Regions from separate parts of the Pseudomonas fluvialis genome, predicted to be linked through region 2. Evidence: predicted binding sites of a transcription regulator. Region 2 holds the regulator's gene; the other holds the start of a gene.

Evidence for each region. Region 2 encodes FliA, which starts transcription of late flagellar genes. Its sites were predicted from a motif close to CTAAAGTTTNNNNNNNNNNNGCCGNTAA; they were not measured.
Region 1: CW360_RS10835 (methyl-accepting chemotaxis protein) is a predicted target of FliA. The motif match lies at 1,720-1,747, and genes of this name have one in related genera.

Annotation. Positions count from the first base shown of each region.
Region 1 is NZ_PIYS01000018.1:230,700-235,684, forward strand. It holds gene CW360_RS10830 (homoserine kinase) at 1-61, shown strand, start outside; gene CW360_RS10835 (methyl-accepting chemotaxis protein) at 62-1,642, opposite strand; gene CW360_RS10840 (ABC transporter permease subunit) at 1,805-2,644, opposite strand; gene CW360_RS10845 (ABC transporter permease subunit) at 2,727-3,608, opposite strand; gene potA (polyamine ABC transporter ATP-binding protein) at 3,632-4,786, opposite strand; gene CW360_RS10855 (polyamine ABC transporter substrate-binding protein) at 4,837-4,985, opposite strand, start outside.
Region 2 is NZ_PIYS01000002.1:111,814-116,798, reverse strand. It holds gene CW360_RS01225 (chemotaxis protein CheA) at 1-1,247, opposite strand, end outside; gene CW360_RS01220 (protein phosphatase CheZ) at 1,259-2,047, opposite strand; gene CW360_RS01215 (chemotaxis response regulator CheY) at 2,067-2,441, opposite strand; gene fliA (RNA polymerase sigma factor FliA) at 2,524-3,270, opposite strand; gene fleN (flagellar synthesis regulator FleN) at 3,267-4,103, opposite strand; gene flhF (flagellar biosynthesis GTPase FlhF) at 4,176-4,985, opposite strand, start outside.

The sequences.
Region 1 (4,985 bases), on a different contig from region 2:
CCAGCAACGCCTGGCGCAACGTTTTGCCAGCGCCCCGCCCAACCTGCCGCTGGCCTTGTAACTAACCGGCGCTCTGCGGCCGATAGCCGAGGCGCACGCCGCCCCAGTGACGCCCGTTGACCCACAGCGGCACCGACAGATCGTGCATCAGCTCGCCCGTATCGCGGCTGTAGGTCTGCAGGAGCAGACGCTGCTGGTGGCTGCCGCAGCGTCGTCCGGTTCGGTCATTGAACAGGCGCTTGCTCCGACAACGCAGCATATCCTGCGCCAGGTCACCGGTTGGTGGCTGGGCAAAGGCCTGGTTATGGGTCGGCACATAGCCTTCTGGCGTCGTGGCGATGGCATAGACCAGCGCCGGATGGCGATCCAGCAACGGCTCCTGCAAGGCAGGCAGCACCTCATCGGTATAGGCATCGAAACGACTGTGGAAGCGGGTCGGCTGGCTACCGGGAATTGCTTGTAGCTGGCGATCAAACAGCTCCGCCGCACTGATCCGACCACTCGCCAGATCAGCCTCGAAGCGTGTTGCGATGGCTCGGGCAGCCTGTTCGGCCAGCTCCAGCATGCCCTGGTGATAGTCATCCAGGGCCACCGCTGCCAACTGTTCACTGCTCTGCTCGGCAGCATCCAGCAAGCGCTGCGCCGCCTCGGCCAACTGGCTGATCTGGGTTCGGCTGGCAGTGCTGTCCTCGCGCAACAGGCGGAGGTTTTCCCCCTGTTCCTGCAGGCGCCGCTGGCTATCCGCGCTGGCCTGCGCGATACCGGCCACTTCACCTTGCAGCGCCTGGCCGTGCTCGGCTATTTCCAGCAATTGCTGGCTGGCCACACCTACCTCCTGCGCCGCCTGCGACAAAGCACTACCCTGCGCCTGGATATGCGCGGCCACTGCCGCACTCTGCTCACTCATCGCCGCACTCATGCGGGCCACCTCGGCACTGGCAGCGCTGGTATGCCCGGCCAGGCTACGCACCTCGTCCGCCACCACGGCGAAGCCACGCCCCAGGTCACCGGCCCGGGCCGCCTCGATGGCCGCATTCAGCGCCAGCAGGTTGGTCTGGCTGGCTATCGCGCCGATCCGTGCAGTGAGCTCACGAATTTGCCCGCTACGCTCGGTCAGCTCGCCAATCAATCCTTCACTCTGCCCGCTCTGGCTGGCCAGGTGCTGCATGCTCTGGCTGGCCTGCTGCAACAGCTGACGGGCCGCATCACTCTGCTGGCTGACCTGCTCAACCTGGCGCGCCGCCGTGGCCGCATTATCTGCCTGCAACAGGCCGCTCTGGGACAGTAGATCGGCCACACCACTGGCCTCGCTGGCCTGCTGCACCTGTTGCTGGCTGCGCACCGCCAGCTGCTTGGCAATAAAAGCCAGTTCCGCGGCCGCCAGGGCATTGCGGCTGGTGCTCTGCGACAGGCTGCGACTGAGCTGCTGCAGGGCACCCTCTTCGGCCGGTACCGGCGTCTCGACACATCCCTCCTCATGACGCTGCCAGGGCCCGAGCCAGGGCCACAGGGCCAGCAGCAGGTAGGACGGCAGGCTGACATACCAGGGCAACTGGAACTGCAGGTAAAGCAGCATCAACCCAGCCAGAGCCAGGGCATGAATCAGGCAGGACCAGGGGTAGCGGACAAACGCCGAACGCATCGGATACCTCGCAGTGCCAGGAACGCAAGCAGCCCGGCAACGATCAACACCCGGGCCTGCTAAGCATAGACACCACTGTAACGGTCAGGCAGCGGCAAACTGAACCCTGCCTCAGTCGTAGAGCAGTCCTGGGCGACCTTGCATCGCCCAGGACGGCATGACTCACACCGCCTCTTCCGCCATGGCTTGCTGGATAGCGCGCTTGCGGCGCTCCTCGGCGCGCCGGGTGAAGTACCAGGCCACGAAGGTGAACAGCGAAACCGAGAGCAGGATGAGACTAGCCACCGCGTTGATCTCCGGCTTGACCCCCAGACGCACGGCAGAGAACACCTCCATCGGCAGGGTAGTGGCACCAGGGCCGGACACGAAGCTGGCCAGCACCAGGTCATCCAGCGACAGGGCAAAGGACATCATGGCCCCGGCCGCCAGCGATGGCGCGATCATCGGAATGGTGATCAGGAAGAACACTTTCCACGGCTTGGCACCGAGGTCCATGGCCGCTTCCTCGATCGACAGGTCCAGCTCGCGCAGGCGCGCCGAGACGATCACCGCGACATACGCCGAGCAGAAGGTGGTGTGGGCAATCCAGATGGTCAGCAGGCCACGCTGCGCCGGCCAGCCGATCAGTTGCGCCATGGCCACGAAGAGCAGCAGCAGCGACAGACCGGTGATCACTTCCGGCATGACCAGCGGTGCGGTGACCAGGCCGCCGAACAGCGTGCGGCCCTTGAAGCGGGTCACCCGGGTCAGCACGAAGGCTGCCAGGGTGCCCAGCGCGGTAGCGGCGATAGCCGTGTACAGGGCCACTTCCAGCGAGCGCAACACCGAGCCGATCAACTGGCTGTTGTCGAGCAGGCCGAAGTACCACTTCATCGACCAGCCACCCCACACGGTCACCAGCTTGGAGGCGTTGAACGAGTAGATGACCATGATCAGCATGGGCAGGTAGATGAACAGCAACCCGACCCACAGCATGGTGGAGGAGAAGCTCCAGCGTTTCATGCGCGCTCCTCCATGTCCTTGGCCCGGCGTGAGGATTGAGAGCCGGTTGAACCGAGGCTACGGTACGGCGACTTCATGGCAGTCATGCTCTGCCCTCCATTTCCTTGGCCTGGTTACGGTTGAACAGGATGATCGGCACCAGCAGGATCGCCAGCATGACCACCGCCAGGGCGGATGCCACCGGCCAGTCGCGGTTGTTGAAGAACTCCTGCCACAGTACCTTGCCGATCATCAGCGTCTCCGGCCCACCAAGCAGCTCGGGGATGACGAACTCACCCACCACCGGGATGAACACCAGCATGCAGCCGGCGATGATGCCGTTCTTCGATAGCGGCACGGTGATACGCCAAAAACTGTTGAAGTTGCGCGAACCGAGATCAGCCGCCGCCTCCAGCAGGCTCTGGTCATGCTTGACCAGGTTGGCATACAGCGGCAACACCATGAACGGCAGGTACGAGTAGACAATGCCGATATACACGGCCAGGTTGGTATTGAGGATCTGCAGCGGTTCGCTGATCAGTCCCAAGCCCATCAACAGGCTGTTGAGCAGGCCGTTATTGCTGAGAATGCCCATCCAGGCGTAGACACGGATCAGGATGGCCGTCCAGGTCGGCATCATGATCAGCAACAGGTAGACGGTCTGCATTTCCTTGGGCGCCCGGGCAATGGCATAGGCCATCGGGTAGCCGATCAACAGGCAGAGCAGGGTGCTGACGAAGGCAATCTTCAGCGATCCCAGGTAGGCTGCCAGATACAGTGCGTCCTCGCTGAGGAATACGTAGTTGCCGAAGTTGAGCAGGATGGTCAGCTGGTTATCGGCCCAGCTGAACACGTCGGTATAGGGGGGAATGGCCACATCTGCTTCGGCAAAGCTGATCTTCAGGACGATGAAGAACGGCAGCAGAAAGAACAGGAACAGCCAGACGAAGGGCACGCCGATCACCGCATGCCGCCCCTTGGGCAGATAGCGCTTGAGCTTGCTCAGTTTCATGATTGCAGTACCACGCCGCTGTCGTCTTCCCAGTACACCACCACCGGATCATCCCAGGTCGGACGCTTGCCACGTCGCTCGGCATTGGCGATGAAGCACTGCACGACCTGACCCGAGCCCAGCTTGACGAAGTACACCGAGTGGCCGCCCAGGTAGGCGATATCGTGCACGTGGCCCGCGCACCAGTTGTACTGCGGATGCTCATGCTCAGCCGGCAAGCTGGTGGCCATCAGCAGTTTTTCCGGGCGCAGGGCATAGGTGAGATGCCGGTCTTCGGCACGCGTGGAAATACCATGGCCGATATAGATCGGCTGGTCCAACTGGGGGCAGTTGATGATCGCGTGGTCCGCATCGTCGGTGGTGATCTCCCCTTCGAACAGGTTGACGTTGCCGATGAATTCGCAAACCAGCCGGCTGGCCGGTGTCTCGTAGATATCCACCGGGCTGCCGATCTGCGCAATCCAGCCGTGGTGCATGATGGCGATACGCTGGGCCATGGTCATGGCTTCTTCCTGATCGTGGGTCACCATCACGCAGGTCACGCCGACCCGCTCGATGATCTCCACCAGCTCCAGCTGCATCTGCGAGCGCAGCTTCTTGTCCAGCGCGCCCATCGGCTCATCGAGCAGCAGCAGCTTGGGGCGCTTGGCCAGCGAGCGGGCCAGGGCCACGCGCTGACGCTGGCCGCCGGACAGCTGGTGCGGCTTGCGCTTGGCGTACTGGGTCATGTGCACCAGCTTGAGCATCTCCGCCACGCGCGCATCGATCTCGGCCTGTGGCAGCTTGTCCTGCTTGAGGCCGAAGGCAATGTTCTGCGCCACACTCATATGCGGGAACAGCGCATAGGACTGGAACATCATGTTGATCGGCCGCTCATAGGGCGGCAGATCGGTAATGTCCTCGCCATCAAGGAAAATACGTCCCTCGGTAGGGCGTTCGAAGCCGGCCAGCATGCGCAGCAGGGTCGACTTGCCTGAACCCGAGCCACCCAGCAGCGCAAAGATCTCGCCCTTGTTGATGGTCAGCGAGACTTCCTCGACGGCCACCGTCTCGTCGAACTTCTTGGTCACCCGCTCGATCTTGACCAGCACCTCCTTGGGTTGCTGGGCGCCCTCGAGGGCTTTCTTGTAGGCACTGGAGGCAACAGCCATGAATTGGAACTCCCGAAGAAATACGGCCCGGCCATGGCCGGGCAACACTGTCACTTGCCCGACTTGACCTTGGTCCAGGCGCGGGTCATCTGGCGCTGTACCTTGGGCGGTAGCTCGGCGGAGATGTACAAATTATCCAGCACCGCTTGCGGAGGGTAAACGGACTCGTTGCTTTTCAGCTGCGGATCCATGAACTCCC
Region 2 (4,985 bases):
TTGGACACGGCCTTGGCCATGGCCTCGTCTTCGCTGTTCAGGCCAAGACGCACCAGCCGGTTACGCACCAGAACCAGTTCACCCACCATGTTCATGATTTCATCCAGCCGTGCGGTATCGACCCGCACGGTGGTCTCTGCTTCACTGGCCGGCTTGTCGGCAGCCGCCGGGGCAGCAGCCCGGGCAGCTGCGGGCGCGGCGGCAGCGGGTACCGGGGCAATCGCTGGCTTACTGGCAGCTGGCTTGGCAGGTTCTGGCTTGGTCGATGTTGTCGCCGGCTTTGCCGCGCTGACACTAGCTTGGGCATTGGCTGGCTCAGCGGCTTCGGCCGGCGGCACAAACTTGCCCTTGCCATGCAACTGATCTAGCAAGGCTTCGAATTCGTCATCGGTAATATTGTCGCCTGCCGGCACTGCAGGGCTGGATGCCGCTAGCGGAGCTGCCGGAGCCACGGAAGGGGCAGCAGGCGCTTCGTCAACGACAAACTTGCCCTTGCCGTGCAATTGATCAAGCAGTGCCTCGAACTCGTCATCGGTGATCTCGTCACCGCCTGCCACGGCAGCAGCGGGTGCTGGCGCAACAGGGGTAGCAGCGGCAACGGGTGCAGCAACAGGCGCCGAGCTATCGACAGCGAACTGTCCCTTGCCATGCAACTGATCCAGCAGCGCCTCGAACTCGTCGTCGGTAATCTCGTCGCTACTCGCTGCTGCTACCTCGTTTGCTGGCGCCGGGGAGCTTGGAGCATCGGCCGCTTGCAGCAGTTGCTCGAACTCGTCATCGCTGACTACTTCTGCAACGTCTTCGACCGGAACCTCAGCCGGCTCGACAGTGGCAGTCTCGCCCACATCCTCATCACCGCCGGGCTGCGCCAGGCGTGACAAGGCCGCCAAGAGGTCTGGATGCGCCGGGGTTGGCTCGCAGCGCTCACGCACCTGGCTAAACATCTCATTGACCGTATCCAGCGCCTGCAGGACCACGTCCATCAGATCCGAGGTTACGCGGCGTTCACCCTTACGTAGGATGTCGAAGACGTTCTCGGCAATGTGGCAGCACTCGACCAGCGCATTGAGCTGGAGAAAGCCTGCGCCACCCTTGACCGTGTGGAAGCCGCGGAAAATGGCATTGAGCAGGTCCATGTCATCCGGACGGCTTTCCAGCTCGACCAGTTGCTCGGACAAGTGTTCGAGAATCTCGCCAGCCTCTACCAGAAAGTCCTGGAGGATTTCTTCATCGGCGTCGAAGCTCATGCAGGTGCTCCCTAGAATCCCAGACTGGATAGCAGATCATCGACGTCGTCCTGACCGGACACCACGTCTTCACGCTTATCGGCATGGATCTGCGGACCTTCACCCCGGGAAGGCTCTTTTTGTTGTGCTTGTTCGCTGCGCAACTGCTCACGATCATGATGAATACCGGCAAAACGGTCGACGTGACTGGCCATCAACACCAGTTTGAGCAAGCTGTTCTCCACGTCGGCCACCAGCGCGGTGACTTTCTTGATCACCTGACCGGTCAGGTCCTGATAGTCCTGAGCCAGCAGGATATCGTTCATCTTGGCACTGAGCTGGTCGGCATTGTGTTGACTCTGGCCAAGGAACTGTTCGACACGCCTGGCCAGATCACGAAATTCTTCGGCCGACATTTCCCGGCGCATGAAGCGCCCCCAGTCATTGCGCAGGCCTTGCGCAGCCTGGCTCATTTCGCCAAGCAGGGGCGTGCTTTCTTCCACCAGGTCCATGGTGCGATTGGCGGCCTTCTCGGTCATTTTCACCACATAACCCAAGCGGTCCGTCGCATCAGCAATCTGCGACACTTCCTGAGCATGTGGCGAGGCCGGATCGATCTGGAAATTGACGATGGCGTTGTGCAGCTCACGGGTGAGCTTGCCGACTTCCTGGTACAGGCCGCGATCACGGACCTGGTTCAATTCATGGATAAGCTGGACCGCACCGCTGACATTGCCCATTTCCAGGGTCTCGATCAGCTCACGGGCATGTGTTTTCAGCGTCGACTCCAGGTCAAGCGCATTTGCTTCGTTGTACGCCATAGTGCCCTCGCGGCAGACATCAGCCGTTGACCCGCTCGAAAATCTTGTCGATTTTTTCTTTCAACACCTGGGCGGTGAAGGGCTTGACCACATAACCATTCACCCCGGCCTGCGCCGCTTCGATGATCTGGTCGCGTTTGGCCTCGGCAGTCACCATGAGCACCGGCAAATGCTTGAGCCGCTCATCAGCACGCACCGCACGCAACAGGTCGATACCGGTCATACCGGGCATGTTCCAGTCGGTGACCAGGAAGTCGAAGCTGCCACTCTGCAACATGGGCAACGCCGTAGTGCCGTCGTCGGCCTCGGACGTATTGGTAAAGCCCAGGTCACGCAAGAGGTTCTTGATGATCCGTCGCATCGTCGAAAAATCGTCAACGATGAGGATTTTCATATTCTTGTCCAAGTCGACCTCCGTACAGTCTCAAACGCATTCCCCTGGAATACGCCCTCTCATTCGTAAAACCGGCGGCTGATCAGCTCGCCCGCCACTCACTGAGCCTAGCGCGCAAACGTGCCGCGCATTGGCTATGTAGCTGACTGACGCGGGATTCGCTGACCCCCAGCACTTCGCCGATTTCCTTCAGGTTCAATTCTTCATCGTAATACAGGGCCAACACCAGGCGTTCACGCTCCGGCAGCGCACCGATGGCCTCACTCAACGCCTGCTGAAAACGCGCCTCTTCCAATTCCTGTCCCGGCCCACCATGGCTACGCGCCATATCATCACGGCTGCCGCCCTGATCGCCGTCCTGCAGCAGGTCGTCGAAACTGAACAGGCGGCTGCCCAGCGTGTCGCTCAGAATGCCGTAGTAATCTTCAAGACTCAATTGGAGTTCGGCCGCAACCTCTTGATCTTTAGCGTCTCTTCCCGTTCTTGCCTCGATGGCACGAATTGCTTCGCTGACCATACGCGTATTACGGTGTACCGAGCGGGGCGCCCAGTCGCCCTTGCGCACCTCGTCGAGCATGGCGCCACGAATGCGGATGCCGGCATAAGTTTCAAAACTGGCACCCTTGCCGCCATCGTATTTTTTCGAGGCTTCCAGCAAGCCAATCATGCCGGCCTGCATGAGATCCTCAACCTGCACGCTGGCCGGCAGTCGGGCCAACAAGTGATAGGCAATGCGCTTGACCAACGGCGCATAGCGCTCGACCAACTGATGCTGTGAGTCCTGCGCCTGCGCCTTACTGTACATACGAAGTCCACTGGCTGCTGTCATAGGGCCGTTCCCGCCGTCGAAGGCTGCACCAAACGCTCGACAAAAAACTCCAGATGGCCGCGCGGATTGGCCGGCAGCGGCCAACTGTCGACCTTCTGGGCAATTGCCTTGAACGCCAGGGAGCACTTCGAACGCGGGAAGGCTTCGTAGACTGCGCGCTGTTTCTGCACAGCCTTGCGGACCGACTCGTCGTAAGGCACGGCGCCCAGGTATTGCAGGGCCACATCGTCGAGAAAGCGATCGGTTACCTTGGTCAGTTTAGCAAACAGATTGCGGCCTTCCTGCGGGCTATGGGCCATGTTGGCCAGCACGCGGAAACGGTTCATGCCGTAGTCGCGATTGAGCAACTTGATCAACGCATAGGCGTCGGTGATCGAGGTAGGCTCATCGCAGACCACTACGATCACCTCTTGCGCCGCACGCACGAAGCTGACAACGCCGTCACCAATGCCGGCGGCGGTATCCACCACCAGTACATCGACGTTATCGCCAATCTCGCTGAAGGCCTGGATCAGGCCTGCATGCTGCATGGGCGATAGCTGTACCATGCTTTGCGTGCCAGACGCCGCGGGGACGATACGAATGCCTCCCGGCCCCTGGATCAGCACATCCTTGAGATCGCACTCGCCATTGATCACGTCAGCCAGGGTCCGCTTGGGCGTCAGGCCGAGCAGTACATCCACATTGGCCAACCCCAGGTCGGCGTCCAGCAGCATCACCCGCCGCCCCAGATCGGCCAGCGCCAGCGACAGATTGACCGATACATTGGTCTTGCCGACGCCGCCCTTGCCACCGGTTACCGCGATTACCTGTACGGGATGCATACTGCCCATTTCTCCACACACCTTGTAGGGCCAAAGGCCGCTGACTATTTCTTCTGTGACCCTCAGAGGGCCGGCCGTCAATTACCCGGCGCGCAGTGTTGACTGCTGGTACAAGCCGGCAAAAGCGCCTGCCATCACGTCTTCACTCGGTTCTTCCGGCAGCTGCAGGCTGACCGCACGACTAACCAGCTGATGACTCTTGGGCAGCTGCAAATCATCCGGAATCCGCGGACCATCGGTGAGATAGGCTACCGGCAGTTGCTGGCCTATGGCCAGCTCCAGAACCTCTCCCAAGCAGGCTGCCTCATCGACCTTACTGATGATGCAACCCGCCAGACCACAACGTTTGTATCCATGGTAGGCGGCTTTGAGCACTTGGCCCTGGCTGGTAGCCGCCATAACCAGGAAATTTTTCACTTTCAACCCGCGATTGGCCAGCGCCTCCAGTTGCAGGCGCAACGCCGGGTCATTAGCCGGCAGGCCTGCCGTATCGATCAGCACCAGCTTCTTGCGCGCCAACGGCGCCAACACCTGGCTCAGCGACTGCCCAGGATCAACCTGCAGTACCGGCACATTGAGAATACGCCCAAGGGTCTTGAGTTGCTCATGGGCACCGATGCGAAAGCTGTCCATACCCACCAACGCCAGCCCCTGTGGGCCATGCTTGAGCACATGACGCGCGGCCAGCTTGGCCAGGGTGGTGGTTTTGCCCATGCCGGCGGGACCGACCAGAGCTACCAGACCGCCTTCTTCGATCACTTCCTGCTCGGGAATGCGAATGGCATGCGCCAGGTGCGCCAGCAAAAGACGCCAGGCTTGACGTGGGTCGTTGATCCGCGCCACACGCTCCAGCATCTGACGGCTCAGCTCAGCAGACAGCCCCAGGCGTTG